2 regions of the Streptomyces sp. MS19 genome follow, and region 2 is predicted to be linked to the other one. Evidence: predicted binding sites of a transcription regulator. Region 2 holds the regulator's gene; the other holds the start of a gene.

Region 1 (14,991 bases), on a different contig from region 2:
ATGGTGAACGGGCCGCCGGGGACAAGGACCTCGCGCGGGAGCCGGTCCGCGCCCGCGGGGGCCGGCCGCGGCGCGGGGGCGTCGAGGACGGCCCGGCCGCGCCGCAGCTGGTGCGTGGCGAGCATCGTCTCGTCGTGCTGCTGCTCGTGCTGCGCGACCATGCGGAAGAGGAAGTCGTCGCCGGGCGGCGCCGACGCGAGGACGTCCAGGGCCCGTTCGCGGACGTCGGCGAGATAGCGGCGGGCAGGTCCGGGGCGCAGCAGGGGCAGGGCGGGCCGGTCGGCGCGTGGGGTGCGGAACGCGTCGTAGTGCGAGTCGAGGTCGGCGCGCAGCGCGGGCAGGCCGCCGGCTGCGCGGACGAGCCAGATGTCCTCCTGGTTGCCGATGTGGGCGAGGTCCCAGACCAGGGGGGACATCAGCGGGGAGTGCTGGGCGAGGAGTTCGTCGTCCGGCAGGCAGTCGGTGAGGGCGAGGGTGCGCCGCCTGGCGGCCTCCAGGGCGGAGCGGGCGTGGGGCGCGGGACTGCCCGGCGGTTCCGGCGCGGTGGCGGGGGCCGTACCGGCGGTGGTGACGGCCCTGGGTACGGCGGGCGGCTCCGGCGTGAGGGTGTCCTCGGTCATCGGTGGCTCTCCTGGCGGCGGAACGGGGGCGGGGACAGCGGGGACAGCGCTGGCTGCGGTGACGGCGGGCGGTCAGGAGCGGGCGGCGGCGTCGAGCTGGTCGTCCGCCGGGCACCGGCCGCGTGCGGCGTACCGCTCGGCGAAGGCGGCGACGGCGCGGCGCAGCGGCGCGTCGGCGGGGTCGCGCGCCAGCACGGACTCGGCGGCGGTCAGGCAGGCGCGGACGGCGGGCCCGAGGAGCGGATCGGACGGCCCCCGGTGCGCGGCACGCAGCCACAGCCCAGGGCCGGGCAGTGGGCCGCCGCCGGTGAGCGGCTCCGTCGCGCGGTGGGCGGCCTCCGCCCCCGCCGGGTCGTCCAGCAGGGCGCGCACGACGGCCAGCGGCACCGTCCAGCCGTCGCCCGGCTGGGCGTCGATCATCCGCAGTTCCAGCCAGCCGCGCGGCCTGACCGGCGGGAAGAGCGTGCCCAGGTGGTAGTCGAGGTCGGCGATGCCGGGGCGTTCACCGTGCGGCGCGCGCAGCCAGGAGCGGAACGAGCGGCCGGGCGGCGCGGACCACGCGGCGGGCGGCGACCGGCGGACGCACAGCAGCGGCGCGTCGAGCGCGTACCGGGTCCAGGCGGCGCGGGGGTCGCCGTCCCCGGCGCCGCGTCCCGGCGTCCCGGTCAGCGCCGGGCGGGTGCGGCTGGGGTCGATCCTGCCCCAGACCGCCTGCCGGGTGGACCGCCAGCCGGTCGGGCGTCCGCGCCACAGCGGCGAGTTGGCGAACGCGGCGACGAGCACCGGGCCGAGCCGGTGGGCGAGCCGCCAGCGGTGGCGGTACCCGGCCGGGCCGTCCGTGTCGTCGCCCGCGTCCACGCAGACCTGCACGGAGGCGGTGGCGCGCATCATGACCCGCCCCGCCGCGCCGTACCGGTCGAAGTAGTCCTCCATGGCGCGGTAGCGCGGGTGGTCGAGCACGCGGGGCTGGGCGCGGAGGGGTTCGAGGCCGCTGTCGACGGGGGCGAGGCCCGCGTCCGCCAGTACCTCGCGCAGCCGGGCGCAGTCGGCGGCGGCGTCCCGTACACAGGTGGCGAGGTCGGGCGCCGGCCGGCTGCTCAGCTCGGTCTGGCCGCCGGGTTCGCGCGTCAGTCGGCTGCCGCCCGGCAGGGCGCCGGGTACGGCCAGCGGGGCGAGCGCGGCGTCGAGGAGGGCGGGCGGAACGGCCCTGCGCGCGTCGCGGGCGTCGCGGACGAGCCATTCCAGCTCGACGCCGACACGCCGCGGCGGGCCCGTGGTGAAGCAGACCCGGCCGACGTGGGCCTCGGCGTCGCGCTCGGACAGGGGGCCGTCGCCGGGCGCGGGCCCCCCGGGCCCCGGGCGCGGGAGCACAGGCGCGCCGGGATCGCGTTCGTCCAGCATCCGCCACCTCCACGCGCCCGTTCTGTCCCGTTTGTGCGGGTCGATGGGTTCACGCTACGGCGGCGGGGGCCGCCCGTCGTGCGGCGGGCGGCCGGGCGGGTGGCGGCCCCCCGGCGCGCCCGCGGGAATGCGGGCGGCCGGGCGGCGCGGGCGTCAGGCGGCGGACGCGGTCAGGCGGCGGACGGCCAGCTCGGCGTAGAGCGCGGCGCCGCCCGGGAGCACCGACTCGTCGAACGCGGCCAGCGGCGAGTGGTTGCCCGGCGCGGTCTCCGGCTCGCGGCCCTCCAGGGTGGCGCCCAGGAAGAGCATGGCGCCCGGCACCTCCGCGATGACGCGGGAGAAGTCCTCCGAGCCGAGGATCGGGTTCTCCATCGGCCGGTAGCGCTCCTCGCCGTGCAGTTCGCGCACGGTGTCGGCGGCGAACGCGGCCTCGGCGGCGTCGTTCACCGTGACCGGGTACTGCTCGGAAAAGTCGGCCTCCACCTCCAGGCCGTGCGCCGCCGCGATGCCGCGGACGACGGCGAGCGTCCCCTCGCGGAGCCTGTCCTTGGCCTCCTCCGAGAAGCAGCGGATGGTGGCGGCGAAGGACGCGGTGTCCGGGATGATGTTCGTCGCCGTGCCCGCGTGGAAGCGGCCCACCGTCAGCACGACCGGGTCGAAGACGTCGAACGCGCGGGTGACGAACGTCTGGAGCGCCGTCACCATCTCGCACGCCGCCGGGATCGGGTCCTTGGCGCGGTGCGGGGCCGAGCCGTGCCCGCCGGCGCCGCGCACCGTGACCTCCAGGACGTTGGAGGACGCCATCGCGGGGCCGCCGCGCGCGGTGAACACGCCGCGCGGGGTGTCGTTCGACATGACGTGCAGCGCGTAGGCGGCAACGGGCCGGTCGCCCGCCGCGTCGAGGACGCCCTCGTCGAGCATCTGCCCGGCACCGTCCCAGCCCTCCTCGCCCGGCTGGAACATGAACAGGACGTTCCCGGCGAGCCGGTCGCGGTGCGCCGACAGGAGGGTGGCCGCCCCCGCGAGCATCGCGGTGTGCAGGTCGTGGCCGCAGGCGTGCATGCGCTCGCCCTGCGCGGCGAACGGCAGGCCGGTGCGCTCGGTGACGGGCAGCGCGTCCATGTCGCCGCGCAGCAGCACCGTCGGGCCGGGCAGCGCGCCCCGCAGGACACCGGTGACCGAGCTGAGGCCCTGGCCGGTGGACAGTTCGAGCGGCAGGCCGTCGAGCGCGCCGAGCACCGTCTCCTGGGTGCGCGGCAGGTCGAGGCCGACCTCGGGCACGGCGTGCAGGTCGCGGCGCAGGCGTATGAGGTCGTCGGACAGGGACAGGGCGTCTTCGCGGAGGTTCACCGGGGCCTCATCTTCCGTGTTCGCGGATGAACGGGTGGAGCGTCGGGGGGTGGTCGAGGCGGGCGTCTCAGAGGATTTCGGGTCGTACCGGGTCGCGGACGACCGGCGTCAGGATCGTAGCGTTCCCCTCCGGCTGTGTCGCCGCCCGCCCGGCGCTGTCGCTGATCCTGATCAGCAGTGCGACCAGCAGGCAGTTCGCCACCATGGAGGAGCCGCCCTGCGCGAGGAACGGAAGTGCCTTGCCCGTCAGGGGGATCAGGCCGGTGACGCCGCCCCCGACGATGAAGACCTGTAGCGCCACGACCGTGGAGAGCCCGGCGGCGAGGAGCTTGCCGAACGGGTCGGTGGCGGCGAGCGCGGCGGCGAACCCCCGCTGGATCAGCAGCACGTACAGCAGCACGACCAGCGTCGTACCGGCCAGGCCCAGTTCCTCGCCGACGGTCGCCAGGATGTAGTCGCTGCGGCCCGCGAACCCGATCTGGTACGAGTGCCCCTCGCCGAGGCCCGTCCCGGTCAGGCCCCCGGCGCCGAAGCTGAAGAGCGACTGGGCCAGTTGGTCCGAGATCAGGCCGGGCGGCCGCTGCTCGGGCGGCAGGAAGATCGCCATCGGGTCGAGCCACGCCTGCACCCGGCCCTTGACGTGCGGCTGCGTGGTGGCGACGACGACCGTGCCGGCCACCGCCATCAGCGCGCCGAGGACGACCCAGCCGGTGCGCCGCGTGGCGATGTAGAGCATCACGACGAAGACGCCGAAGAAGATGAGCGAGGTGCCGAGGTCCCGTTCGTAGAACAGCACGACGAGGCTCACCGCCCAGACCAGCAGCACCGGCCCCGCGTTGCGCCCCCGGGGCAGCGCAAGGCCGAGGACGCGGCGGCCGACGAGGGCGAGCGCGTCGCCCGTCGCCGTCAGGTAGCCGGCGAAGAAGACGACGATCATCACCTTGACGAACTCGCCCGGCTGCACGGACAGCGAGCCGACCGTGATCCAGCGCTTGGCTCCGAACTCGTCCGCGCCGAACAGGGCGGGGGCCATCAGCAGCGCCATCGCGACGGCCATGCCGCTGTAGACGTACCGCTGCAAGATCCGGTGGTGGTGGACCACGACCAGTGTCGCGATCAGGACGCCGACGCCGATCAGGGCCCAGGTCGCCTGGGCTGGCGCGAGGGGCAGCGACTGGTAGTCGGACGGCGGGTGGTGCCGCGCGTAGTCGTGGTCGAGGCGGTCGATCAGCACGAGGCCGAGGCCGACGAGCAGCACGGTGACCGGCAGGAACAGCGGGTCCGCGTACCGGGCGAAGCGGCGTACGGCGAGGTGCGCGACCAGCGCGGCGGCGCCCAGCCCGGCGGCGTACGCGGGCAGGCCGGCGGGTATCCGCTCCTCCATGGCCAGCCCGGCGGCGGCATGGCCGCCCGTGGCGATGGCCACGGCGAACAGGACGAGCGCCAGCTCGGTGTTCCTGCGGCGCGCGGTCCAGCGCCTGACCCACCGGTCGTCCAGCCGGCCGTACCCGCCGTACCCGCGCATCGTTCTCCCCACCCCACCGGACTTCCCCGCTCGAACACGCCGTACGGCGGGCCGGTCCCGAGCGGCAACCTACCCGTGGCGCGGACGGGCGTCACCAGGGAGCCCCCACGACGGGCGCGCGGCGGGGAACGGGCGCGGGGCGCGTGACGGACGGCCGCGGGGCGTGCTCCGACGCCTGGGGGAGCGCGTCGAATGACGGGTTGGGGCGGCGGGTACCCGGAAGCAACTAAGACAGGATCTCGTTCGTCTTGAGGGATGTGGAGAGGATGACCGCGCACCGCGAGGGGGAGCAGGGTACTGCATCGCCCGGAAAAAGTTGCGCCGGTTGGGAATTCTGTCCGTATTCCCGTCGTTGATTCGTTACGGACGCGGGAGGCGAGGGGGCGTTCCCGTCCGGATCACGAGAAGACCTCACGACCAACCCACGAGAAGCCAGCCAGAGGTTTCGACCACTTCGCAAGGGAGTGCACGTATGGCAACCCGTGCCGTCGCCCGGCGCTCGGACACCGACAGTGTCGAGACGACGGGCAGTGTCCGGTCCAGCGCAGGCAGCGATGCCACGGAGCGCGACCTCGTCGGGATGTACCTCGACGAGATCGCCCGTACACCGCTGCTCGACGCCGCGAAGGAGGTGGAGCTCTCCCTCGCGATCGAAGCCGGGCTGTACGCCGAGCGCATCCTCGACGGCGAGGAGGAGCCGCCCGCGGACAGTGCGGTCGCCTCGGCCACACCCGAGGAGCTGCGGCGCATCGCCGTGGCGGGAGAGCGCGCCAAGGACACCTTCATCCGGTCCAACCTGCGGCTCGTCGTGGCCGTCGCCCGCCGGTACCCGCGCAGTGGGCTGCCGTTGCTCGACCTGATCCAGGAGGGCAACGCCGGCCTGGTCCGCGCCGTGGAGAAGTTCGACTACACCAAGGGCTTCAAGTTCTCGACGTACGCGACCTGGTGGATCCGCCAGGCGATCACGCGGTCGATAGCCGACCAGTCCCGGACCATCCGGCTGCCCGTCCACCTGGTGGAGGAGCTGGGTCGTATCCGGCGCGTGCAGCGGGAGTTCAACCGCGAGAACGGGCGCGAGCCGGAGCCCGCGGAGATCGCCAAGGAGCTGGGCTCCAGCGCCGAGCGCGTACAGGACGTGCTCGACTGGGCGCGTGACCCGGTGAGCCTCAACATGTCGGTGGACGACGAGGGCGAGACCCAGTTCGGCGACCTGCTGGAGGACACCTCGGCGGCGTCCCCCGAGCAGTCGGTCCTCGTGATGATGCGCCGCGAGGGCCTTGAGGACCTGATCAGTCGCCTCGACCAGCGGACCGCCGCCATCATCAGGGCGCGGTACGGCATCGAGGACGGCCGCGAGCGCACGCTCACCGAGGTGGGCAAGCAGCACGGCCTCACCCGTGAGCGCATCCGGCAGATCGAGAAGCACGCGCTGCTCGAACTGAAGCGGATGGCCAGCGACTCCGGGTTCGACGCGGCGGCCTGACCGGGCCGCCAGGGCCCCGGCGCCGGAGGGCGCCGGGGCTTTGCGCTGCCCGCCCCCGGAGGCTGTGACACAGGACACACGGGAGCCGGGAAATAACCGGGGACGCCGTATCCGTTTGGGACATTGTCCGCCGGAAGCGGGGAGCCAGTCCCCGATTGCGGACCCGGCGCCGGACGGCGCCCCCGACCGGAGAGGAGCGGCCCATGGGCGGCACGGCCACCGCGACCACCACGGGCCCACGGCTGCGCGCCGACGCGCTGCGCAACCGCGAGCGCATCCTCGCCGCCGCGCGGGAGGCCTTCGTCCTGTACGGGACGGACGCCAGGCTCGATGAAATCGCTCGACGGGCCGGCGTGGGCAATGCCACCCTGTACCGGCACTTCCCCGACCGGGAGGCGCTGCTGATCGCGGTGCTCCTGGACGTGAACCACCGCATCATCGACGACGCCCACGCGGCGCTGGAGGCCGATTCCGACCCCTTCGAGGCCCTTCACAGGCTGGTGCTCAACGCCGCAGGGGAACGGGTCGGCGGGCTGTGCCCGATGCTCGGGGGCGACGTCGACCCCGGCGACCCGCAGCTCGTCGCCAGCAACGCCCGCATGCACGAGATCGTCCAGCGGCTCGTGGACCGGGCGCACGCCTCGGGACAGCTGCGGCCGGACGCCGACTCGGGGGACATCCTCGTCGGCGTCGCCCGGCTCACCTCGCCCGTCCCGGGAACCGACCAGGACGACGAGATGCTGCTGCTGCGGCACCTCCAGATCTTCGTGGACGGGCTGCGCGCACCGGCACCCGGGACCCTGCCCGGCGAGAGCCGCTCCCTGGCCGACCTCAAGGAAGGGATCTGCCGGAGCAGCCGCCGCCACTGACCGGCCGGGACGCCGCCGTCCCGGCCACCGCCACCACCGTCGGACTCGCCGCCGAGTCGCCTTCCCACCGCGTGGCCGTGCCACGCCCCACCCGCTTCACCCTGCCGTCGTTTTTCGCTTTCACCTGATTCGTCACGTATTCAACCATTACGCTTCGTGAGGTAGTCACCCCTATGCCACCGGAAACGGCTGTGAGCCCCGCTCACAGCACCCTCGACCCCAAGCGCTGGAAGGCCCTGATCTTCATCGCGCTGGCGCAGCTGATGGTCGTGCTCGACGGCACGATCGTGAACATCGCGCTGCCCTCCGCCCAGGCCGACCTGGGCATATCCGACGCCAACCGGCAGTGGGTCATCACGGCCTACGCGCTGGCGTTCGGCGGTCTGCTGCTCTTCGGCGGCCGCGTCTCCGACATGTGGGGACGCAGGCGCGCCTTCGTCATCGGCCTGATCGGCTTCGCCCTGGCCTCCGCGCTGGGCGGCGCCGCGCAGAACGAGGCCATGATGTTCGGCTCCCGCGCCCTCCAGGGCGTCTTCGGCGCCCTGCTGGCGCCCGCGTCGCTGTCCCTGCTGACGGTCCTGTTCACCGAGGCCAAGGAGCGCGCCAAGGCGTTCGGCGTCTTCGGTGCCATCGCCGGTGCCGGCGCGGCCGTGGGCCTGCTCCTCGGCGGCGCGCTGACGGACTACCTGGACTGGCGCTGGACCTTCTTCGTGAACATCCCGTTCGCCGCCGTGGCCGCCGTGGGGGCGATCCTGACGATCAACGAGCCCGAGAGCGCCCGCAACCGCGCCCGGCTCGACATCCCCGGTGTCCTGCTGGCCTCGCTCGGCCTGGTCGCGCTGGTCTACGGCTTCGGCCGCGCCGAGCAGGAGAGCTGGGGCGAGACGTTCACCGTCGCCAGCTTCGTCGCCTCCGGTGTGCTGCTGACGCTGTTCGTGCTCGTCGAGTCGCGGGTGCGTTCGCCGCTGCTGCCGCTGCGCGTGATCTCCGACCGGAACCGGGGCGGCGCCTACCTGGCCCTCGGCCTGGCCATCATCGGTATGTTCGGCCTCTTCCTGTTCCTGACCTACTACCTCCAGATCGTCCGCGGCTACTCGCCGGTGCGGACCGGTGTGGCGTTCCTGCCGATGGTGGCGGGCATGATCATCGGCTCCACGCAGATCGGCGCACGCCTGGTGATGCGTGTCCCGCCCCGCGCGCTGATGGTGCCCGGCCTGCTGGTCGCGTCCCTGGGCATGCTGATCCTCACCCGCCTCGAACCGGACAGCGCTTACGTCTCGGTCGTCCTGCCCGCCGAGATCCTGCTGGGCCTGGGCATGGGCACCTCGTTCATGCCGGCCATGAGCCTGGCCACCGAGCGCATCCTGCCGACCGACGCCGGTGTCGCCTCGGCGATGGTCAACGTGTCCCAGCAGGTCGGCGGCGCCATCGGCACCGCCGCGCTGAACACCGTCGCGGCCAGCGCGACCACCTCCTACGCGGTGGCGCACCGGGCCACGGCCACCGACCCGCAGACACTCGAGTTCGCCTCGATGGTGCACGGCTACACGTCCGCGATCTGGTGGGCGTTCGGCATCCTGGTGGCCGCCGCGCTGACCGCCGCCCTGCTGATCAACAGCAAGGGCCACGGCGCACGGCGCGCCGCCGAGGGCGACGATGCCACCGAGGAAGAGCACGCCGTCCCGGTGCTCGTGCACTGACCCGCCCGTGAGACCGAGGCGACACGCCTCGTCTCCTCCCGAGGCCCCCGTGGCTCCCCGCCACGGGGGCCTCGGGCTGTCCGGGCCCCTCCCCCGCCCCCACCCTCCCCGCCCACCCCGCCCCTCCGAACCGACCCGCGCCGCCCCGTCCAGCGAACGTTTATAGGACGTCAATACCGTGCGGGCAGGCTGCCGCCATGTCCGGAGGAGAACGACACGAAGGCCCGTGGGATGGATCGGGCCCGGCCGATGTGGTCAGCCACGCCCAGTTGCTCTGGCAGGGCGGCCGCGTGGCCGGGACACTGGCCCGCCTGGGAGTGGGCGCCGGTGACGCCGTGGCCGTGCAGCTGCCCATGGGGCTCGAATCCATCGCCGTGACGGTGGGGATCATCCAGCTGGGGGCCCGCCGCGTCTCCCTGCCGATCACCCAGCAGTCCGCCTTCGCCCGGGACCGCGTCCGCGAATCCGGCGCGCGGGTGGCCATAGCCGCCGACGCCTGCCAGGCGGAAGGACGGGTGTACGCGGTGAAGGCGGCGCTCGACCGCCTCCTCACGCAGTGCCCGGACATCCACACCGTCCTGGTCGTCCCGCAGCACGCCCGGCCGGTGCCCTGGACGCCCGGCCGCGACCGGTGGTGGCACGAGGCGTTGGCCGAAGGGGCGGAGACCGCGCCGCCGTATCCTGGCCGTATGACCAGCGCCCCCTCCCCCCACCGGCCCGAGGACGCGGCACCGCCCGCGGCCATCGTCTTCGACGACCCGCTGGTACAGCGGGCGGCCGACGACACCGACGAGGGCTGGGGCGAGGGACTGCGCGACGACAGCACCGGGGACCTGGTCCGCTTCCTCAGCGAGAAGCCCCCGCACCACCTCTGAGCCCGCCGCGCCGCCCAGGACACGTGCCGTCCCCGGCACGGCCGGGAGCGCCGCGGCATCCGCGGTGCCCCCGCCGCCGTCAGGTACGCGCGTCCCGCTACGGCCGCCCGTCGGACGGCTTGTCCAGCGACGCGCCCCGCTCGGGCGCCGTGCGCTGCGCTCCCACCGTGGCGCCGCCCGACCGCTGGGCGATCAGCTCGTCCCGGATCTGGGCGAGCAGTTCCAGCTCCGTCTCGACCGGGGGCTCGGCCGGGGTCTCCACCGGCGCCTTGGCCCGCCGCCGGGCGAGAAAGCGGTTCATGGGCAGGATCATCAGGAAGTAGACGACGGCCGCCGTGATCAGGAACGTCAGCGAGGCGCTGACGACCGAGCCCCAGTGGATGGCCACCCCGTCGATCCGGCCCGCCTCGTTCGGCTCGCAGTTCCCGCGCAGGCACAGGGTGTAGTCGTCGAGGTTCTGGGTCCCGAAGGCGCCGATGACCGGGTTGATGACGCCTTCCACCACGGCGTTCACAATCCCCGTGAACGCCGCCCCGATCACGACCGCGACGGCGAGTTCGACCACGTTCCCGCGCATCAGGAAGTCCCTGAATCCGCCCATCACCTCGCGGGCTCCGGCCGCCAGGCCCTTGTTCTCGTCGCTCACCGCTGTCCCTTCCTGCCATTCCGCGTCCACTGCGCCGGACACGCTGCATCAGTACGCGGACACCTGTCCAATCGGGCGTCAGCGACACGTTCACCACCGGGCCACCGCCAATTCCGCCACAGCCGCCGCGCCCGCCAGCTCCGCGGCCGTGCCGGGGCTCACCGAGAGGACGAGGAGCGTGCCCCCGGGCCCCGCGCCCGGGGCCCCCGGCGCGGCTTCGGGCACCTCAGCGACCAGGGCACGACGCGCCACCACGGTGGCCGGTCCCGGCGTCTGACCAGCGGTGTCGGAGGCCGCGAGGACATCCACCCGGTCGCCTGGCCCGACGAGCCGGGCCACCGCCGGGTCGGCGACACGGACAGGCACCGAGACCCTGCGGTCGTCCGGCCCCTCCCTCGCGGCCGGGGACGGCGGCACGGGTGCGGGAGGCGCGGCTCGCACATCAGTGCCCGGGACGAGGAGCGCGAGGACGCCGGCCGCCGCCGCCAGGGCGAGGGCCGCCAGGCGCCGCCGCCCGTGCAGCAGGCGCCGCAGCCGGTGCCGCCCGCCACGGGGCCTGACCGGCGCGAAGGCGGGCACGCCCGTACCGGCCGGAAGGGGAGAACCGGGAGGTCGGCGCACCGCGGGGGAGGGCCTGGCGGCGGTGTCGGTGCCGAAGCCGGTACCGAAGCCGGGGCCGTCGGGGGGCTCGATGGGGGAGAGGGCGGTGTCGGTGACGGAGAGCCGCTGAGGTTCACGCATGGCCACACGGTGCCCGTTCCGCCGGAATCGTGCCGGAGCCTGTGGACGATGCAGGGCCTGTGGAAAACTTCATCACCCGTACGAGGGACCCGCGGCGGCTGCCACCCGTTTCAGGACAGCGCAGCCCATGTCCGAGCAGTGAAAAGGCCCGTGTGTCACGCACGGGCCCGGTCCCGCCGTACGGCGGGACCCGTGTCACGGCAGCGCGATCCCGGGGTCCTGCCCCATCAGGGCGTCGGCGCACAGACAGTCCCGCTCGCCGGTCTCCGGCAGCTTGCCGATCACGTCGAACAGCACCCCGCGCAGCCGCCCGATGTTCTGGGCGAAGACCTCCAGCACCTCCGCGTGCGAGACGCCCTCGCCCACGTCCGCGCCCGCGTCCAGGTCGGTGACCAGCGTGAGCGAGGTGTAGCACAGCTCCAGCTCACGGGCGAGCACCGCCTCGGGGTGACCCGTCATGCCCACGACCGACCAGCCCTGCGCCGCGTGCCAGACCGACTCGGCCCTGGTCGAGAACCTGGGCCCCTCGATCACGCACATCGTCCCGCCGTCCACGGCGTCCCAGTCGTGGGCGCGGGCGGCGGCGAGCGCGGCGGAGCGGCCCACCGGGCAGTACGGGTCGGCGAAGGTCATGTGCACGACGTTCGACCGGCCGCCGTCCGGCAGTGGCTCACCGTCGTAGAACGTCTGTACCCGGCTCTTGGTGCGGTCCACCAGCTGGTCCGGGACCAGCAGCGTGCCGGGCCCGTACTCGGCCCGCAGCCCGCCCACCGCACACGGCCCGAGGACCTGCCGGACGCCCAGGGAGCGCAGCGCCCAGAGGTTCGCCCGGTAGTTGATCCTGGCGGGCGGCAGGTGGTGTCCCCTGCCGTGGCGCGGCAGGAACGCCACGCGGCGTCCGGCCAGCTCGCCCACGACCAGGGAGTCGCTCGGCGGGCCGTAGGGCGTCTCGACGGTGACCTCGGTCACGTCGTCGAGGAACGAGTAGAACCCGGACCCGCCGATGACGCCGATGTCGGCCGCGGGCAGGCTCATGCGGCGGAGGCCGCGCTGCCCGCGCTCGGGGCGGTCGAGGACGAGGACGACGACCCGGACGAGCCGGAGCCGCCCGAGGCGGACGACGAGCCGCCCGCGGAGTCAGCCTTCTTCTCGGCCTTGTCGGCCTTCGCCGACGACGACGGGGCCGGGCTGCTGGACGACGTCGCGTTACGGCTGTCGTTGCGGTAGAAGCCGGAGCCCTTGAAAACGATACCGACGGCGGAGAAGACCTTCTTCAGCCGCCCCTGGCACGAGGGGCACACCGTCAGGGCGTCGTCGGTGAACTTCTGCACCACTTCGAGACCCTCGTTGCACGCGGTGCACTGATACTGATACGTCGGCACGTTCATCCTCCTGGCACTCATCCCTCTGGAGTGCTAACCACTCTCCATCGTGCAACATTCCGGCCCTCCAAGTCCACTGCCGCCCCTCCGCGCGGCTCCCCGCCGGTGCCGTCACTCGCTGCGCGGCGGGGGTGCGACGGCGTCAGGGGCGGACAGCCAGCCCGCCAGTTTGCCGCCGCGCCCCACCGCGATCAGGCGGCGTTCCACGGCGTCACGGACGGCGTCCGTCGCCACGACCAGCAGTTCGTCCCCATGGCGCAGCACGGTGTCCTGACCGGGGACGAAGCTGCGGCCGTCGCGCACCACCAGCGTGACGGCGGCCTGGGGCGGCAGCCGCAGTTCGGCGACCTCCACGCCGTGCATGCGGGATCGCTGCGGGATCGTGACCGAGAGGAGGTGGCCGCGCAGCCGTTCCAGCGGGGCGGACTCGATGTCCACGTCCACGGTCTTCTCGCCGTCCCCCAGCCGCAGCCGCCGGGCGACCCAGGGCAGTGTCGGCCCCTGGAGCAGCGTGAAGACGACGACCAGGACGAAGACGACGCTGAAGATCCTGTCGCTGTCGGGCACGTCCGCGACGACGGGGATGGTCGCCAGCACGATGGGCACCGCGCCGCGCAGTCCGGCCCATGACAGGAGCACCTGCTCGCGCCAGGGGCGGCGGAAGGGCAGGAGGCACAGCAGCACGGACAGCGGGCGGGCGAGCAGGGTGAGGACGCCTCCCACGATCAGCGCGGGCACGAGGTCGTCCCCGAGGGTGTCCGGATTCACCAGCAGGCCCAGCAGGACGAAGAGCCCGATCTGCGCCAGCCACGCCACCGCGTCCGCGAACCCCCGCGTGGCGGGCCTGTGGGGCAGGCCCGCGTTCCCCAGGAGCACGGCGCAGACGTAGACGGCCAGGAAGCCGCTGCCGTGGAGCAGGGCAGCCGACGCGTAGGCGAGGACGGTCAGTGAGAGCACGGCGATCGGGTACAGGCCGGCGGCGGGCAGCGCGACGGCCCGCAGTCCGTAGGCACCGGCCTTGCCGACGAGGAGGCCCACGGCCAGTCCGATGGCCAGCTCGGTCACGATCTCGGCCGGGAGGACGTACCACTGCTCCGCGGTGCTGTGGGAGCCCAGTTCGGAGAAGCCGACCACCAGGATGACGACCGGGGCGTCGTTGAACCCGGATTCCGCCTCCAGCACGCCGGACAGCCTTCTGGGGAGGGGTACGCGGCGCAGTACGGAGAAGATGGCCGCGGCGTCCGTCGAGGAGACGACGGCGCCCATCACGAGCGCCGACTGCCAGCCGAGTCCCACGAGGTAGTGCGCCGCGGCGGCGGTGATCCCGACGCTGACGCCGACGCCCGCGGTCGCGAGGACGGCGGCGACGGGGAGGGTGGGCCTGATGTCCCGCCAGCGCGTGCCGAGGCCGCCCTCGGCGAGGATGACGACGAGGGCGGCGTAGCCGATCAGCTGGGTCAGCTCGACGTCGCTGAACTCGATGCCGATGCCGTCGGAGCCGAGGGCGACGCCGATCGCCAGGTAGAGCAGCAGCGACGGGAGGCCGCTGCGGGACGTGAGGCGCACGGCGGCGACGGCGACCAGCAGGACGAGGGTGGCGGCCAGCAGCAGTTCGTTGAGGCGGTCGACGGTCAGGGGCGGGTCCTCTCCTCGGAGCGCTGACAGCGGGGATATGGGGTAATTCGCGCCATGTGCCGCGAATTTACCATCATATGATCGCGGCGATCCGGGCGGCTGACTCCCCGTAGGCTCACCTCAGTGGCCGTATGTCTATGGTTGCTTCCCATCGCTCAGCTGCCCTGCGAAGGACAGAAATGCCCGCCAAGAAGCCCAGGCGACGCGGTCGTCTGCTCGTGATCGCGCTCGTCGTCATGCTCCTGGCCGGTCTCGGCTACGGCGCCTACTGGAGTGTCAGTACCGTGCGAGCCTCCTACCCGCAGGTCTCGGGGGAACTCGCGCTCGACGGACTGTCCGCGCCGGTCACCGTGGAGCGCGACGCGAACGGCATCCCGCAGATCTACGCGAGCACCCCGGAGGACCTGTTCCGCGCGCAGGGGTACGTCCAGGCGCAGGACCGGTTCTACGAGATGGATGTGCGGCGCCACATGACCGCCGGGCGGCTGTCGGAGATGTTCGGCGAGGACCAGCTGGAGACCGACGCTTTCCTGCGCACCCTCGGCTGGCACGCGATCGCGCAGCAGGAGTGGGACCAGGAGCTGTCCGAGGACACCCGGGCGTACCTGGAGGCGTTCTCGTCGGGCGTCAACGGCTACCTGGCGACGCACAGCGGGGCGGAGCTGTCCGTGGAGTACGCCGCGCTGGGTTTCGTGAACGACTACGAGCCGGAGGCGTGGACCCCCGTGGACTCCATCGCCTGGCTCAAGGCCATGGCGTGGGAC
Region 2 (14,991 bases):
GCTCGGCCGCGCTGACCCCCGAGATCGGCCACTTCTTCAACGGCGCGGGCATCCCCGTCCTGGAGGGCTACGGCCTCACCGAGACCGCCGCCGCCAGCTTCCTGAACCCGCTGGCCGCCAACCGCGTCGGCACCGTCGGCAAGCCGTTCCCCGGCCTGGAGGCGCGCATCGCCGACGACGGCGAGCTGCTCGTACGCGGCCCCGGCGTGATGCTGGGCTACCACGAGCTGCCCGAGCAGACGGCCGAGGTGCTGGACGGCGACGGCTGGTTCCACACCGGCGACATCGGCGAACTGTCCGACGACGGCTATCTGCGGATCACCGACCGCAAGAAGGACCTCTTTAAGACCTCGGGCGGCAAGTACGTCGCGCCCAGCGAGATCGAGGGCCGCTTCAAGGCGGTCTGCCCCTATGTGTCGGCCATGATGGTCGTCGGCCAGGGCAGGAAGTTCTGCTCCGCCCTGATCGCGCTGGACGAGGTGTCGCTGCTCGCCTGGGCGAAGGACAACGGCGTGCCGGGCGACTACGCGGGGATCGTCGCCGACGAGCGCACCCAGGCCCTGGTGGACGGCTACATCCAGGAGCTGAACGCGGGGCTCCAGCGCTGGCAGACGATCAAGCGCTTCCGGCTGCTGCCCCGCGAGCTGGACGTCGAGCACGGGGACCTCACGCCCAGCCTGAAGCTGAAGCGCCCGGTGGTGGAGCGCGAGTTCCACGACCTGGTCGAGGACATGTACCCGAAGGACTGACCCGCTCCCCGGCCCGGTCCCAGGGCGGCTTCAGGCGGTTTCAGGCGGCTTCAGTCAACAAGATCCCGCGTCACCGCGTCGGCCAGCAGGCGGCCGCGCAGCGTCAGCGCGGCCCGGCCGTCCTCGTACGCGCCGGGCCGCAGCAGCCCCGACCGCAGGGCGTCCGCCGCGGCGCGCCGCCCGGCCGGGGCGAGGACGGCCAGCGGGACGCCGTCGCGCAGCCGCAGCTCCAGCAGTACGCGCTCCACCCGCCGGTCCTCGTCCGACAGCAGCTCGCGCCCGGCGCCGGGGGAGCGCCCGGAGGCGAGGGCCTGCACGTATGCGCCGGGGTGCTTCACGTTCCACCAGCGCACGCCCCCGACATGGCTGTGCGCCCCTGGGCCGGCGCCCCACCAGTCGGCGCCGGTCCAGTACAGCTCGTTGTGGCGGCAGCGGTCGGCGGGCGAGGCGGCCCAGTTCGAGATCTCGTACCACTCCATGCCCGCCGCCGTCAGCGTCTCCTCGGCGATGAGGTAGCGGTCGGCGTGCACGTCGTCGTCGGTCATCGGCACCTCGCCGCGCCGCACGCGCTGCGCGAGCCTCGTGCCGTCCTCGACGATCAGCGAGTACGCCGAGACGTGGTCGGGCCCGGCGGCGAGCGCCGCGTCCAGGGAGGCGCGCCAGTCGTCGTCCGTCTCGCCCGGGGTGCCGTAGATCAGGTCGAGGCTGACGTGTGCGAAGCCCGCCGCGCGCGCCTCGGCGACCCGCCGCTCGGGACTGCCGGGCGTGTGCGTGCGCTCCAGCACGGCCAGGACGTGCGGCCGGGCGCTCTGCATGCCGAACGAGACGCGCGTGAACCCGGCCTCCCGCAGTGCGGCGAGCGACGCGGGGTCCACCGAGTCGGGGTTCGCCTCCGTCGTCACCTCGGCGTCCGCCGCGAGCCCGAACTCGTCGCGCACCGCCGCCAGCATCCGGCCGAGGTCCCCCGGCGGCAGCAGCGTCGGCGTCCCGCCGCCGACGAAGACCGTGGACACCTCGCGCGGGTCGTCCCCCAGGACCTTGCGCGCCAGCCTGACCTCCTCGGCGAGGACGTCCGCGTAGTTCTCGCGCGACGCCAGGGCGCCGCCGGAGCCGCGCAGCTCGGAGGCCGTGTAGGTGTTGAAGTCGCAGTAGCCGCAGCGCGTCGCGCAGTACGGGACGTGCAGGTAGAACGCCAGGGGACGGTCCGCGGCACCGGCCGTCGCCGACGCGGGGAGCGCGCCGTCCTCGGGGACCGGCTCGCCGTCGGGGAGGGTGGAGGGCATGGGACCGATTGTCCCTCAGCGCCCGCGCCCGCCGCGTTCAGCCGTGGGGGCCGGGGGCGGTCACGTGGTCGATGAGGTGCTCGACGGGCCCGAGCAGCGCCGGTTCGAGGTCGCGGAAGCTGTGGACACCGCCGAGGATCCGCTGCCAGGCGGCGCCCGTGTTCTCCGGCCAGCCGAGCGCGCGGCACACGCCCGTCTTCCAGTCCTGCCCGCGCGGCACGTCAGGCCAGGCCGTGATGCCGACCGACGCGGGCTTCACCGCCGCCCACACGTCGATGAACGGGTGCCCCACCACCAGCACGTGCTCCCCGCTCACGGACGCGGCGATCCGCGACTCCTTCGAGCCGGGCACCAGGTGGTCCACCAGCACGCCGAGCCGCGCGTCCGGGCCAGGGCCGAACTCCTCGACCACCCCGGGCAGCCCGTCCACGCCCTCCAGGTACTCCACGACCACGCCCTCGATCCGCAGGTCGTCACCCCAGACCTTCTCGACCAGCTCCGCGTCGTGCCGCCCCTCCACGTAGATCCGCCCGGCGCGGGCCACACGGGCGCGCGCCCCCGGCACCGCCAGCGAGCCGGAGGCCGTCCGCGCCGGCCCGGCCGGGGCGGCGGGGCGCCGTACGGGCCGGGTCAGCGTCACGGCGCGGCCGTCGATCAGGAAGCCGCGCGGCTCCAGCGGGAAGACCCGCAGCGCCCCGAAGCGGTCCTCCAGCGTGACGGTGTCGCCCTGCGCCGTGCGCTCGCAGCGGACGACCGCGCCACAGAAGCCGGTCGCGGCCTCCTCGACGACGAGACCGTGGTCCGCCGGGACCTCGGGGACGGGCGTGCGCCGCTTCCACGGCGGCGTCAGGTCGGGACCGTACTGTCGGCTGCGCATGGCCCCATTCGACCACGCGGGCCCCTCACGCCGGCCCGGCTCCGCCGAAGCGCGCACGCAGCGCGTCCCGCTGGGCCCGTACGAAGTCCGCGTCCACCAGCGCGCCGTGCCCCGGCACGTACACCGCCTCGGGCCCGCCCAGCTCCAGCAGCCTGTCGAGGGCGCCGGGCCAGCGCTCCGGCCGCGCGTCGGGGCCGGCCTGGGGCTCGCCCGACTCCTCGACCAGGTCGCCGCAGAACACCACGGGGACCGGCCCGTGGACGACCACGGCGATGTCGTGCGACGAGTGCGCCGCGCCCAGGTCCACGAGCTGGGCGCGCCGCCCGCCGCCGAGGCCGAGCGTCACATCGGTGCCGTCCATGATCCGCCAGCGCACCCCGGACAGCAGCTCCTCGCCGTGCGCCGCGTCCTCGGGCGCCAGCCCCTGCCGCACGCCGTCCCGCGCGTTCTCCGCGGCGTCGTGCCGCGGCCCGTACGCCTCCGCGCCCGGGAACGCGCCCGCGCCCAGCAGGTGGTCGAAGTGCGGGTGTGTGACCACCAGCCGCGTCACGGGGCGGCCGAGCAGCGCCGCCGCCTCCCGCCCGGCGTCCGCGGCGGCGCCGGGCGTGGGCCCCGTGTCCACGAGCAGCAGGCCGTCGTCACCCGCGACGGCGCCGATCGTCTCGTCCCAGCCCGGCAGGCGGCAGCGGATCACGCCGCCCGTCACCTCTTCCCAAGTGCTCATGGACCTGGGACGTTAGCCTGAGCCAACGACAACGAGCCACCCGCGCCCGGCCCCCGCCGACAACCGGCACGCCGGTCGCGATTCCCTGGGCGTGCTACCCGGCCGTACACTGGTCCAGGGATTGGCACTCGGTGACGTCGAGTGCCAAGGGCGGCGACGGCCGGACGGGAGGTGCGCGGCATGCTCAGTGAACGCAGGCTTGAGGTGCTCAGGGCCATCGTCCAGGACTACGTGGGCACCGAGGAGCCGGTCGGTTCCAAGGCCCTCACGGAGCGGCACAACCTCCAGGTCTCCCCGGCCACCGTGCGCAACGACATGGCGGCCCTGGAGGAGGAGGGGTACATCGCCCAGCCCCACACCAGCGCGGGGCGCGTGCCCACCGACAAGGGCTACCGGCTGTTCGTCGACAAGCTCGCCGACGTCAAGCCGCTGTCCGTGGCCGAGCGCCGGGCGATCCAGAACTTCCTCGACGGCGCCGTGGACCTCGACGACGTCGTCGGCCGCACGGTGCGGCTGCTCGCGCAGCTGACGCGGCAGGTCGCCGTCGTGCAGTACCCCTCGCTCAGCCGCTCCACGGTGCGGCACGTCGAACTGCTGTCGCTGGCGCCCGCGCGGCTGATGCTGGTGCTGATCACCGACACCGGCCGGGTCGAGCAGCGGCTGATCGACTGCCCGGCGCCGTTCGGCGAGACCTCGCTCGCGGACCTGCGCGCCCGGCTGAACAGCCGGATCGCGGGGCAGCGGTTCCCCGAGGTGCCGCGGCTGGTGGCGGATCTGCCGGACTCCTTCGACAAGGAGGAGCGCGGCACGGTCTCGACCGTCCTGTCGTCCCTGCTGGAGACGCTGGTCGAGGAGACCGAGGAACGGCTCGTGATCGGCGGGACCGCCAATCTCACGCGCTTCGGACAGGACTTCACGCTGACGATCAGGCCCGTGCTGGAGGCGCTGGAGGAGCACGTCGTCCTCCTGCGGCTGCTCGGGGAGGCGAAGGACTCGGGGATGACCGTGCGCATCGGTCACGAGAACGTCCACGAGGGCCTGACCTCCACCTCGGTCGTCTCGGTCGGCTACGGTTCTGGGGACGAGGCGGTGGCCAAGCTCGGCGTGGTCGGACCGACCCGCATGGACTACCCGGGAACGATGGGAGCGGTGCGCGCAGTGGCACGGTACGTCGGACAGATCCTCGCGGAGAACTAAGTGGCGACGGACTACTACGCGATCCTCGGCGTGCAGCGGGACGCCTCGCAGGACGACATCAAGAAGGCCTTCCGCAGGCTCGCCCGCGAACTGCATCCGGATGTCAATCCTGACCCGAAGACGCAGGAGCGGTTCAAGGAGATCAACACCGCGTACGAGGTGCTCTCCGACCCGCAGAAGAAACAGATGTACGACCTCGGCGGCGACCCGCTGGGGAGCGCCGCCTCGGCGGGCGCGGGCTTCGGCGGCGCGGGCTTCGGGAACTTCTCGGACATCATGGACGCCTTCTTCGGCACCGCGTCGCAGCGCGGCCCGAAGTCGCGGACGCGGCGCGGCCAGGACGCCATGATCCGGCTGGAGATCGACCTCAACGAGGCGGCGTTCGGCACGACCAAGGAGATCCAGGTCGACACGGCCACCGTCTGCAACACGTGCAACGGCGAGGGCGCGGCCCCCGGCACGTCGGCGCAGACGTGCGACATGTGCCGCGGCCGGGGCGAGGTGTCGCAGGTGACGCGGTCGTTCCTCGGCCAGGTCATGACGTCGCGGCCCTGCCCGCAGTGCCAGGGCTTCGGGACCGTGGTGCCGACCCCGTGCCCCGAGTGCGCGGGCGACGGCCGGGTGCGGACCCGCAGGACGCTGACGGTGAAGATCCCCGCGGGTGTGGACAACGGCACGCGCATCCAGCTCGCGGGCGAGGGCGAGGTGGGTCCCGGCGGCGGCCCCGCCGGTGACCTGTACGTCGAGATCCGTGAGACGCCGCACGCGGTGTTCCAGCGGCGGGGCGACGACCTGCACTGCACGGTGACCGTGCCGATGACGGCGGCGGCGCTGGGCACGAAGGTGCCGCTGGAGACGCTGGACGGCATGGAGGAGGTCGACATCAGGCCGGGTACGCAGTCCGGCCAGTCGATCCCGCTGCACGCCCGAGGCATCACGCACCTGCGCAGCAGCGGGCGGGGCGACCTCGTGGTGCACGTCGAGGTGCAGACGCCGGGCAAGCTCGACGCGGAGCAGGAGGAGCTGCTGCGGCGCCTGGCGAAGCTGCGGGGCGAGGAGCGGCCCATGGGGCAGTTCCAGCCGGGGCAGCAGGGGCTGTTCTCCCGCCTGAAGGACGCGTTCAACGGCCGATGAGCACGGCTCCTGTCTTCCTGGTCGAGTCGCTCGACGCGGCGGCCGTGGGCCGGACGCTGGTGCTCGACGGCCCCGAGGGGCGGCACGCCGTCTCGGTGCGGCGGCTGCGGCCGGGCGAGGACGTCGTGCTGACGGACGGCCGGGGCACGGGCGCGTCCGGCACGGTGGCGTCGGTCGAGGGCCGCGACCGCCTTGAGGTGACGGTCGGCGGCCTCAGGACCGAGGCGCCGCCCCGGCCGCAGGTGACGGTGGTCCAGGCGCTGCCCAAGGGCGACCGGGGCGAACTGGCCGTGGAGACCATGACCGAGACGGGCGTGGACCGCGTCGTGCCGTGGGCGGCGGCGCGCTGCGTCACCCAGTGGCGGGGCGAGCGGGGCGCGAAGTCCCTCGCCAAGTGGCGTGCCACCGCCCGCGAGGCGGGCAAGCAGGCGCGGCGCCTGCGCTTCCCCGAGGTGACCGAGGCGGTGACGACGCGGGGCGCGGCGGAGCTGCTGGCCGGGGCCGCGTTCGCCGCCGTCCTGCACGAGAGCGGCACCGAGCCGCTGGCGACCGCGCCGCTGCCCGTGGAGGGGCCGATCGTCCTGGTCGTGGGCCCCGAGGGCGGGGTCACGCCGGACGAACTGGCCGCTTTCGCCGAGGCGGGCGCGAAGCCGTACCGGCTCGGCCCCACGGTCCTGCGCACCTCCACGGCGGGCACGGCCGCCCTGGCCCTGCTCCTCGGCCGCACCGGCCGCTGGTCCTGACGCCCGTCCGCCCGGCTCCCTCCGCGAGCGCCGCGCGCCGGTGAACGCGCCTCCTGGGCACACGTCCTCAGGGCCCGCGCGCCTTGAGGCCCACGGTGGGAGGGCATGGCGCTCCGGCCGCCCCGCGCGCCCCGCCCAAGCGCACTCGCGCGGCGCGTGCGGGCCCTGTCTTCGCCACCCTGTCCGGCTGCCTGACCCCGACCGAACGAACGAACGACCGTCCGGCCGTGACGGTCGGTGGGTCTGACATGCCCGTGGAGCCGGAGGGCCCCTGGACCGTTGTGCGAATCCGGGCCGGGGACCGGCGTGGATCAGTGCATGGAGACGCGCGTCCCGGCCGGTGGGCGTCCGCCCGGTATGAGGAACGGGGCGAGCGCCGCCGTCACGGCCGCCACGGCGGTGGCCAGCCACAGGGCGTCGCGGAATCCCGAGGCGCCAGCGCCGCCGCTCGCGATGCTCACGGCGGCGACGCTGGAGACCACCGCGACACCGAGCGACGCCCCGAACTCGTGGCAGGTGTTCACGACACCGGAGACGAGTCCGGCCTCGTGGTGCGGGACCCGGGTGAGCGCCGTGGTCGTGGCGCAGACGAGGACGGCGCCGATCCCGGCGGCCGCGAGGCTCATGCCGGCCGCCAGCGTCGCCGTGCCGAGCGAGGCCGCCGGGACGGCGAGCGCCGCGCCGGTCACCAGCAGGGCGACGGGCGCCACCGGCCGCGCGCCGAACCGGCCCGCCGCGCGGCTCGCGGTGTGGGCGCCGACGACGGTCCCGGCCGCGACCGGCAGGAACAGCAGCCCGGTCGCCAGGGGCCCGTGTCCGGCGGCGCGCTGGAGGTAGAACGACCCGAGGAAGAACTGGGTGATCAGCAGCGCCGTGCCGACCAGCATCAGCACCACGCCGGTCACCACCGGCCGCCGGGCGAGGACCGCGAGGTCCATCAGCGGTGCGCGGGACCGCCGTTGCACCACCGCGAAGGCACCGTAGAGCAGGAGGGCGAGGGCGAGCGTGCCCAGCGTCCAGCCGGAGCTCCAGCCGTCGTCGCCCGCGCGGATCAGGCCCTGGATCGCGGCCGCCGTGGCGGCGGTGACCAGCAGCGCGCCCGGTATGTCGAGCCGGTGCGCGCCCCGGCGCGGTGACCGGGGGAGGACGGACGGCAGCGCGGCCAGCAGCGCCAGGCCCACCGGCACGTTCACGAAGAAGATCCACCGCCAGCCGGGCCCGGCGGCCAGCAGCCCCCCGGCGAGGACGCCCACCGCCGACCCGGTGCCGCCGAGCGCGGCCCACACCCCGAGGGCCCGCCGCCGCTCCGCGCCCTGGAACGCGGTCGTCACCGCCGCCAGCGCGGCGGGGGAGAGGAACGCGGCGCCGAGGCCCTGTGCGGCGCGTGCGCCGAGGAGCAGGACCGCCCCGGCGGGCCCGCCCGCCAGGCCGGCCACCAGCGACGCGGCGGTGAAGACGGCGAGGCCGCCGAGCACCGGCCGGCGCGGCCCCCACAGGTCGGCCGTCCTGCCGCCGAGCAGCATCATCCCGCCGAAGACGAGGGTGTACCCGCTGACCACCCAGGTGAGGGCGGAGCGGTCGAGGCCGAGTCCCGCGCCGATGTCCGGCAGCGCGACCGTGACTACCGTGACGTCCAGGATCAGCATGAACTGGGCGACGCTCAGCAGCGCGAGCGCCCGCCACCGGCCGGGCGCCCCCTGTCCCGGATGCCCCTCGTCTGCCTCCGCCGCGTGGTGCGCGGAATGCGCGGCCATCACATGCCCCCTAACGTGTACAGCTCTGTTCGGTTTCCTGGGTCACGTTAACCCGTACACGTCTGTTCGGGAAGAGGGGTGCCGCAGAATGACACCTACGGGTGAACGGACGGCCGAGGACGGGCGAAAGGCGGCGGGCGGATGACGCAGGCGGGCGAGGAGCAGCGGGTCAGGGGCCGCAGGGCCGACGCGAGGCGCAACGCCGAGCTGATCATCGACGCCGCCTGGGACATCCTCGGCCGGGACCCGGCCGCGAGCATGGGCGACATCGCGCAGGGCGCGGGCGTCGGCCGCGTCACGCTCTACAGCCACTTCGGTTCACGCCCCGAGCTGGTGGAGGCCGTCTTCTCGCGGGCGATGTCCGACGCCGACGCGTCGCTCGCCACGGTGGACCTCGGCGGCGACCCGCGCGCCGCCCTCGCCCGGCTGATCGACTCGTCCTGGCGCATCGTGGACCGCTCACGCGCCCTGCTGCGCGCCGCCCAGGGCGAGTTGTCACCCGAGCGCATCCGCGACCTGCACGAGACGCCGATGCGCCGCATCCACGCCCTGATCGAGCGCGGCCAGGCCGAGGGCGCGTTCCGCGCGGACGTCCCGGCGGCCTGGCTCGTCGCGACCTTCTACGGCGTCCTGCACACGGCCGCCGACGAGATCACCGCCGCCCGCCTCGCCGAGGCCGGTGCCCCCCACGCCATCGCCGGAACACTCCTCGCCGCCTTCACCCCGCCCGGCCGGCCCGTTCCCGGGACACCGCCGGGCACCCCGGGATGACGCCGGGCCGCCCGGCCGGTTACGCTGCCCGGCATGTCGAGCCCCGAAGCGTCCAGAGTCCGGCCGCCGGTCCGCCGGTGGCCGCACGCGACGCCGCGCTGACGCGCCTTCCACCACGCCGCCGTCCCTGACGCGGCGCCGCTCGCCCAATGCCACCGGTACGCCGTATCGCGGCCCTGTCCATGGCGTGGTCATACGTTGCCGCGGAGTACCGCTGTGCCTCTTGTCCTGTACGTGCTCGCCCTCGCCGTCCTCGCCCAGGGGACGTCGGAGTTCATGCTGTCCGGCCTGCTGCCGGACATCTCCGCCGATCTGGACGTCCCGCTGTCCGCCGCCGGTTCGCTCACCTCCGCGTTCGCCGTCGGATCGACGCTGATCGCCCGCGCCCTGTACGCGGCGGACGGGGCGCGCACCCTGGCGGGCGGTCTCGCGACGGCGGCGCTGAACGTCGGCGCGGCCCTCGGGCCGTGGCTCGGCGGCCTGGCGATCGACGCGGGGCACGGCTACCGCTCGCCGCTGTGGGTCAGCGCCGCGCTGGTCGCCGCCGCTCTGGTGGCGGGCGGAATCGCCTGGTACGCGTGGCGCGGCGCCCGTTACGTTGGGCCGCGTGAAGCAACGGCCGCCGGACATCTCTGACCGATCGCTCGGCGACACCCTGGCGGCGTGGGGCCTCCGCGGTCCCGCGCCGTCGTGGGTGCCCGCCGGGTTCGGGGACCATCACTGGACCATGACCGGTGACGATGGCCGCCGCTGGTTCCTCACCGTGGCCGACCTGTCCGACAAGCCGCACTGCGGCCCCGACATCCCCTCCGCCCGCCTGGGGCTGCGCCGGGCGATGAACACCGCGTACGCACTCCGCGCGCTGCCCTTCGTCGTGCCCCCGCTGCGCACGGCGGACGGCGCTACGGTCGTCGCGCTGGGGGAGCGGTACGGGGTCAGCGTCTTCCCGTTCACGCCCGGTACGCCCGGCCGCTTCGGCGAGCCGCGCACCGCCACGGAACGCCGCCTCGGCCTCGACATGCTCGCCACCCTGCACAGCGCCCCGGCCCCGCCGGACATCCCGCCCTACCGGCCGGACATCCCCGGCCGCGCCACCCTGGACGCGGCACTGTCGGAGACCGGCACCCCCTGGGACGGCGGCCCCTACGCCGAGCCCGCCCGCGCGCTGATCGCCCGCCACGCACCCGCGCTGCACGCCGTCACGGCCGCCTTCGACCGGCACGCGGCCCGCCCGGTCGGTGCCCCTGTCGTCACGCACGGGGAGCCGCACCCGGGGAACGTCCTGCGCGACGGGGAACGCCGCCTCCTGGTCGACTGGGACACCACCGCCCTCGCCCCGCCGGAGCGCGACCTGTGGCTGGTCACCGACGACCCCGCCGACCTCGCCCACTACGCCCGCGCCACCGGCCGTACGCCCGACCCGGACGCCATGGCGTTCCACCGGCTGCGCTGGGCACTGGACGACACGGCGGCGTTCCTCACCTGGTTCCGCGCACCCCACACGGAAGACCCCGACACCGCCGAGGCCTGGGCGGGACTCACCACGACCGTCGCACGGCTCGCGGCCTGAAGGTCAGGGCCTGCGGCGGTCGCCCCGGTCGCCGTGCAGGTGCTCGGAGACGGGGACGAGCGCCTCCGTCAGCGCCGCCAGCGCGTCGGGCGGCAGGAGGTCCACGAAGTTGCGGCGCACGGACGCGACGTGGTGCGGCGCCACCTCCCGCATGGTCGTCCAGCCCTGCTCGGTGAGGACGGCGAACAGGCCGCGCTTGTCCGAGTCGCAGCTCTCCCGCCGCACCAGCCCGGCCTTCTCCATGCGCGTGATCTGGTGGGACAGCCTGCTCTTCGACTGGAGCGTGGCCGCCGCGAGATCGCTCATCCGCATCCGGTGCTCCTCGGACTCGGAGAGGTTCACGAGGATCTCGTAGTCGTACATGGTGAGGCCGAAGGGCTGGAGGTCCCGTTCGAGCCGGTGCGTCAGCAGCTTGCTGACGTCGAGATGAACGCGCCAGGCGCGCTGCTCCGCCTCCGAGAGCCAGCGGGTCCCGTTGTCCGTGTCCATGTCCCGAACTCTAACCGGCGCGGGGGCCGAGCCCGAAGTGGCCGGAAACAGATTCGTACAGATGACCGCCCGGCCCGTTCCGCCGCAGGCCGGGGCGGGGGCGCGCGGCCGTCCCCGGCATGGCCGGAAGCGGGCCGTCCGCGGCTGCCCGGGGCCCGGGGCGGGGTTCCCCGGCGGTGCTGTCACAATGGCGGGGAGCTTGTGCGCGCGTTCACAAGATCGCTCGCAGCGCGACCCGGCACGACCGAGCACGGCAGCCCACCCGGCCTCCCTCCGAAAGCGGGACACATCATGGACCTGAAGACCGCCTCCGCCCTGCACCGGCTCCGGCTGGTCTCCGCGCCCGAGGCCGCGTCGTTCCTCATCCTGCTGGTCTGCTCCGTGCTCCGGCGCACCACGGACCTCGACTTCGTCCCGGTGATGGGCGCCGTCCACGGCGTGCTGTGGGTGGCGTACCTGATCCTGTGGGCGGACGCGTGGAACCGCGCCAAGTGGGGCTGGAAGACCGCCGCCTGGTACTTCGTGATGTCGGTCCTGCCGCTGGGCGGCTTCTTCGCCGAGCGCCGCCTGCGCCGCGTCCAGGACGACGAGGTGATCGCCGCCCGCGCCCGCCGCGAGGGCGTCGTCAACAACGCCTGACTCCCTCCCGTCCCGCCCCGCCCCGGCCAAGCTGCCCGCCATGCCGAACGGGCGTACGTCCCCAGCACTGTCGCTCGCCACCGCCTTATGGACCGTCCTGGTCCCGCTCTGCATCCGCCGCCGTGCCCTGAGCTGGGCGGCAGGCGCAGGCGGCGCTTCGCCGGAGGAGCAGCGCCGGTACGGGGCGGTCGGTCCTGACGACCTCTCCGGCTACCGCGACCGCCCCCCCGCCCTCCGGGACCCTGCTGGAGACGAGCGAGCGCAACTTCCCGCCCGGTGTGCGCCGCGTCCTCGCGGACGGCACGGTCATCGACGGCTCCGCCGGCCACGCGGCCCTGTTCCGGGGGCCGGCCATCAGCGATCGGCGCCGTCCTCGTCGTGGCGCCCGCCCGTGTCCGCCGCAGCCGTCGTCCTGCTGTTCTTCCACCTCGCGCGTGCCCTGCTGGGGGGCCACGGCGCGGACGTCTGCCGTGGCGTCGGCGGCCTCCAGGAGGGCAACCTGCGGGGGGCCGAAGACTCGTTCCTGACGCCGCAGACCACCTGCGTCTTCCACGACGGCTACGCCCACCACCTCCTGCCCGCCTGGCTGCTCGTCGTCTGGTGGACGGCCGTGGCCGCGTTCCTCCGCGCCGCCGCCCCCGCCCCCGCCGCGCCCGCCTCGCCCCCGAGGAAGCCGCCGCCGGCGCCGACAACCCCTGACGCCCGCCCGCCGCACGCCCGTTCCCCGGCGCCCGTCACTCCCCGGCGTCACCGCGTGACCCTTGCGGACCTCCCCGGCTCGACATCGCCCCCGCCCTGTCATGGGGTGGGGAATGTCGGATTTGGGACTCCTGTCATCCGCGAGGAGGCGCCGTGCGGCGTACGCGACTCGACGGTCATCGCTACGACTACGAGAAGTACAGCCGGCTCGCCGGCCCGCTCGCCGAGCCGGAACCGGGCTACCGCGTGCGCTACCGGAGCCTCATCTCGGGGGAGCCCCACCGAATACGAGCCACCCTCCTCATGACGCTCGCCCCCGCCCTGTCCGCCGTGCTGCTCGGCTGGCTCGTCTGGCCGAGCCACTGGACCGAGCGCGACCACGCCCCCTGGTACCTCCCGGCGGCCGACGCGGTGATGCTCGGCTGCATCGCGCTCGTCGAGGTGTTCCGGCTGGTCAACGTCGTCTCCATCGCGCACGCCACCCTCGTGGCGCGCGACCCCGTGCCGGTGGTCCCCGAGGCGGGCACCCGCGTCGCGTTCCTGACCACCTACGTGCCGGGCAAGGAACCGCTCGCCATGGTCCGCGCCACGCTGGAGGGCGCGACCGCCCTGCACCACACCGGACCGCTCGACGTCTGGCTGCTGGACGAGGGCGACGACCCCGACGCCCGCGCCCTGTGCGACGAACTCGGCGTCCTGCACTTCACCCGCCAGGGCGTCCCCGAGTGGAACCGCCCCGCAGGCCCCCACCGCGAGCGCACCAAGCACGGCAACTACAACGCCTGGCTCGCCGCGCACGGCGACGAGTACGACTTCTTCGCCTCCGTGGACACCGACCACGTGCCGCTGCCCGACTACCTGGAGCGGATGCTCGGCTACTTCCGCGACCCCGACGTCGCGTTCGTCGTCGGCCCGCAGGTGTACGGCAACTACGACGACCCGGTCACCAAGGCCGCCGAGAGCCAGCAGTTCCTCTTCCACGCCCTCATCCAGCGCGCCGGGAACCGCTACGGCTGCCCCATGTTCGTCGGCACCAACAACGCCGTCCGCGTCAGCGCGCTCAAGGAGGTCGGCGGCCTGTACGACTCCGTCACCGAGGACATGGCCACCGGCTTCGAACTGCACCGGCACCGCAACCCCGCCACCGGCCGCCGCTGGCGCTCCGTCTACACCCCCGACGTGCTGGCCGTCGGCGAGGGCCCGTCCTCCTGGACCGACTTCTTCTCCCAGCAGATGCGCTGGTCACGCGGCACATACGAGACACTGCTGCGCCAGTACGGCCGCGGGCGCCACCGCCACCGGCCCGGCCCGCTGTTCAGCTACTCGCTGATGCTCGCGTTCTACCCCATGGCCGCTGTGACATGGACGCTGGGCGCCCTCGGCTGCCTGCTGTACCTCCTCCTCGGCGCCTCCGGCACCCAGGTCGCGTCCTCCGCCTGGATGATGCTGTACAGCGACGTTGCCGCCCTCCAGATCGGCCTGTACGTGTGGAACAGGCGGCACAACGTGTCGCCCCACGAACCCGAGGGCTCCTCCGGCGTCGCCGGCATGGCGATGTCCGCACTGTCCGCGCCGGTCTACGCACGCTCCCTCCTGGACGCCGTACTGCGCCGCAACAGCAGGTTCGTCGTCACCCCCAAGGGAGGTCGTGCCAGCGCCGACCGGCCCGCCACCTTCCGCCTGCACCTCGCCTGGGCGGCGGTGCTGACCGTCGCGCTGCTGGTCTCCGTGGTGCTCGGCCACGACCACAGCGCCATGCGCTGCTGGACGCTGCTCGCCCTCGTCGTGTGCCTCGCGCCGCCCGCCATCTGGGCCTGGACCCACCGTCCCGAGCCCGCCCCCGCCGACCGCACCCCCGACCCCGCGGAGCCCGGCACCACACCGGAGAACGCCCCGCCGCCCGCCATGGCCGCCACGACCAGTGGGAGCTGACTGACGTATGAGGTACCGCCCCAGCAAGCGGTTGAAGAAGACCGCCATCGGCACGGGAGTGACCCTCCTGCTCGCCGGGATGAACCTGCCCGCCGCACTCGGCTTCGCCCAGGACCGGCTGCACGAGTACCGCATATCCCGGCCCGAGTACATGGCCCGGTACGGCTCCTGGGACGTCATGGACGTACCGGACGAGTTCCGCACCAACTCGATCCACGCCGCGCTGCTCCGTACCGGCAAGGTCCTGCTGATCGCCGGCTCAGGCAACCAGCAGGAGGACTTCGACGCCGGGACGTTCGAGTCCATCCTGTGGGACCCGGCGGACAACACCTACAAGAAGGTCGAGACGCCCGACGACCTCTTCTGCTCGGGCCACGCCGCCCTCCCGGACGGCCACCTGCTCGTCGCCGGCGGCACCGCACGCTACGAG

Evidence for each region. The regulator HrcA, encoded in region 2, represses chaperone genes, less so after heat shock. The targets are predictions, from matches to a motif close to TTNGCACTCNGNNNNNCNGAGTGCNAA.
Region 1: ACL02R_RS18495 (FmdB family zinc ribbon protein) is a predicted target of HrcA. The motif match lies at 12,603-12,629, and genes of this name have one in related genera.

What each region holds. Positions count from the first base shown of each region.
Region 1 covers NZ_JBJZOH010000018.1:70,556-85,546, reverse strand. The annotation lists gene egtB (ergothioneine biosynthesis protein EgtB) at 1-620, opposite strand, end outside; gene egtA (ergothioneine biosynthesis glutamate--cysteine ligase EgtA) at 693-2,021, opposite strand; gene ACL02R_RS18540 (M20 metallopeptidase family protein) at 2,175-3,371, opposite strand; gene ACL02R_RS18535 (FtsW/RodA/SpoVE family cell cycle protein) at 3,439-4,896, opposite strand; gene ACL02R_RS18530 (RNA polymerase sigma factor RpoD/SigA) at 5,369-6,379, shown strand; gene ACL02R_RS18525 (TetR/AcrR family transcriptional regulator) at 6,583-7,248, shown strand; gene ACL02R_RS18520 (MFS transporter) at 7,422-8,948, shown strand; gene ACL02R_RS18515 (AMP-binding protein) at 9,146-9,823, shown strand; gene mscL (large conductance mechanosensitive channel protein MscL) at 9,921-10,424, opposite strand; gene ACL02R_RS18505 (RcpC/CpaB family pilus assembly protein) at 10,560-11,210, opposite strand; gene ACL02R_RS18500 (S-methyl-5'-thioadenosine phosphorylase) at 11,406-12,245, opposite strand; gene ACL02R_RS18495 (FmdB family zinc ribbon protein) at 12,242-12,592, opposite strand; gene ACL02R_RS18490 (potassium/proton antiporter) at 12,704-14,257, opposite strand; gene ACL02R_RS18485 (penicillin acylase family protein) at 14,407-14,991, shown strand, end outside.
Region 2 covers NZ_JBJZOH010000015.1:1,607-16,597, reverse strand. The annotation lists gene ACL02R_RS16540 (AMP-dependent synthetase/ligase) at 1-749, shown strand, start outside; gene hemW (radical SAM family heme chaperone HemW) at 800-2,032, opposite strand; gene ACL02R_RS16530 (DUF3097 domain-containing protein) at 2,070-2,909, opposite strand; gene ACL02R_RS16525 (MBL fold metallo-hydrolase) at 2,935-3,633, opposite strand; gene hrcA (heat-inducible transcriptional repressor HrcA) at 3,814-4,830, shown strand; gene dnaJ (molecular chaperone DnaJ) at 4,831-5,964, shown strand; gene ACL02R_RS16510 (16S rRNA (uracil(1498)-N(3))-methyltransferase) at 5,961-6,707, shown strand; gene ACL02R_RS16505 (MFS transporter) at 7,019-8,461, opposite strand; gene ACL02R_RS16500 (TetR/AcrR family transcriptional regulator) at 8,603-9,232, shown strand; partial or broken gene ACL02R_RS16495 (Cmx/CmrA family chloramphenicol efflux MFS transporter) at 9,449-9,628, shown strand; gene ACL02R_RS16490 (phosphotransferase) at 9,960-10,802, shown strand; gene ACL02R_RS16485 (MarR family winged helix-turn-helix transcriptional regulator) at 10,806-11,291, opposite strand; gene ACL02R_RS16480 (DUF3817 domain-containing protein) at 11,583-11,930, shown strand; gene ACL02R_RS16475 (glycosyltransferase family 2 protein) at 12,783-14,561, shown strand; gene ACL02R_RS16470 (galactose oxidase-like domain-containing protein) at 14,569-14,991, shown strand, end outside.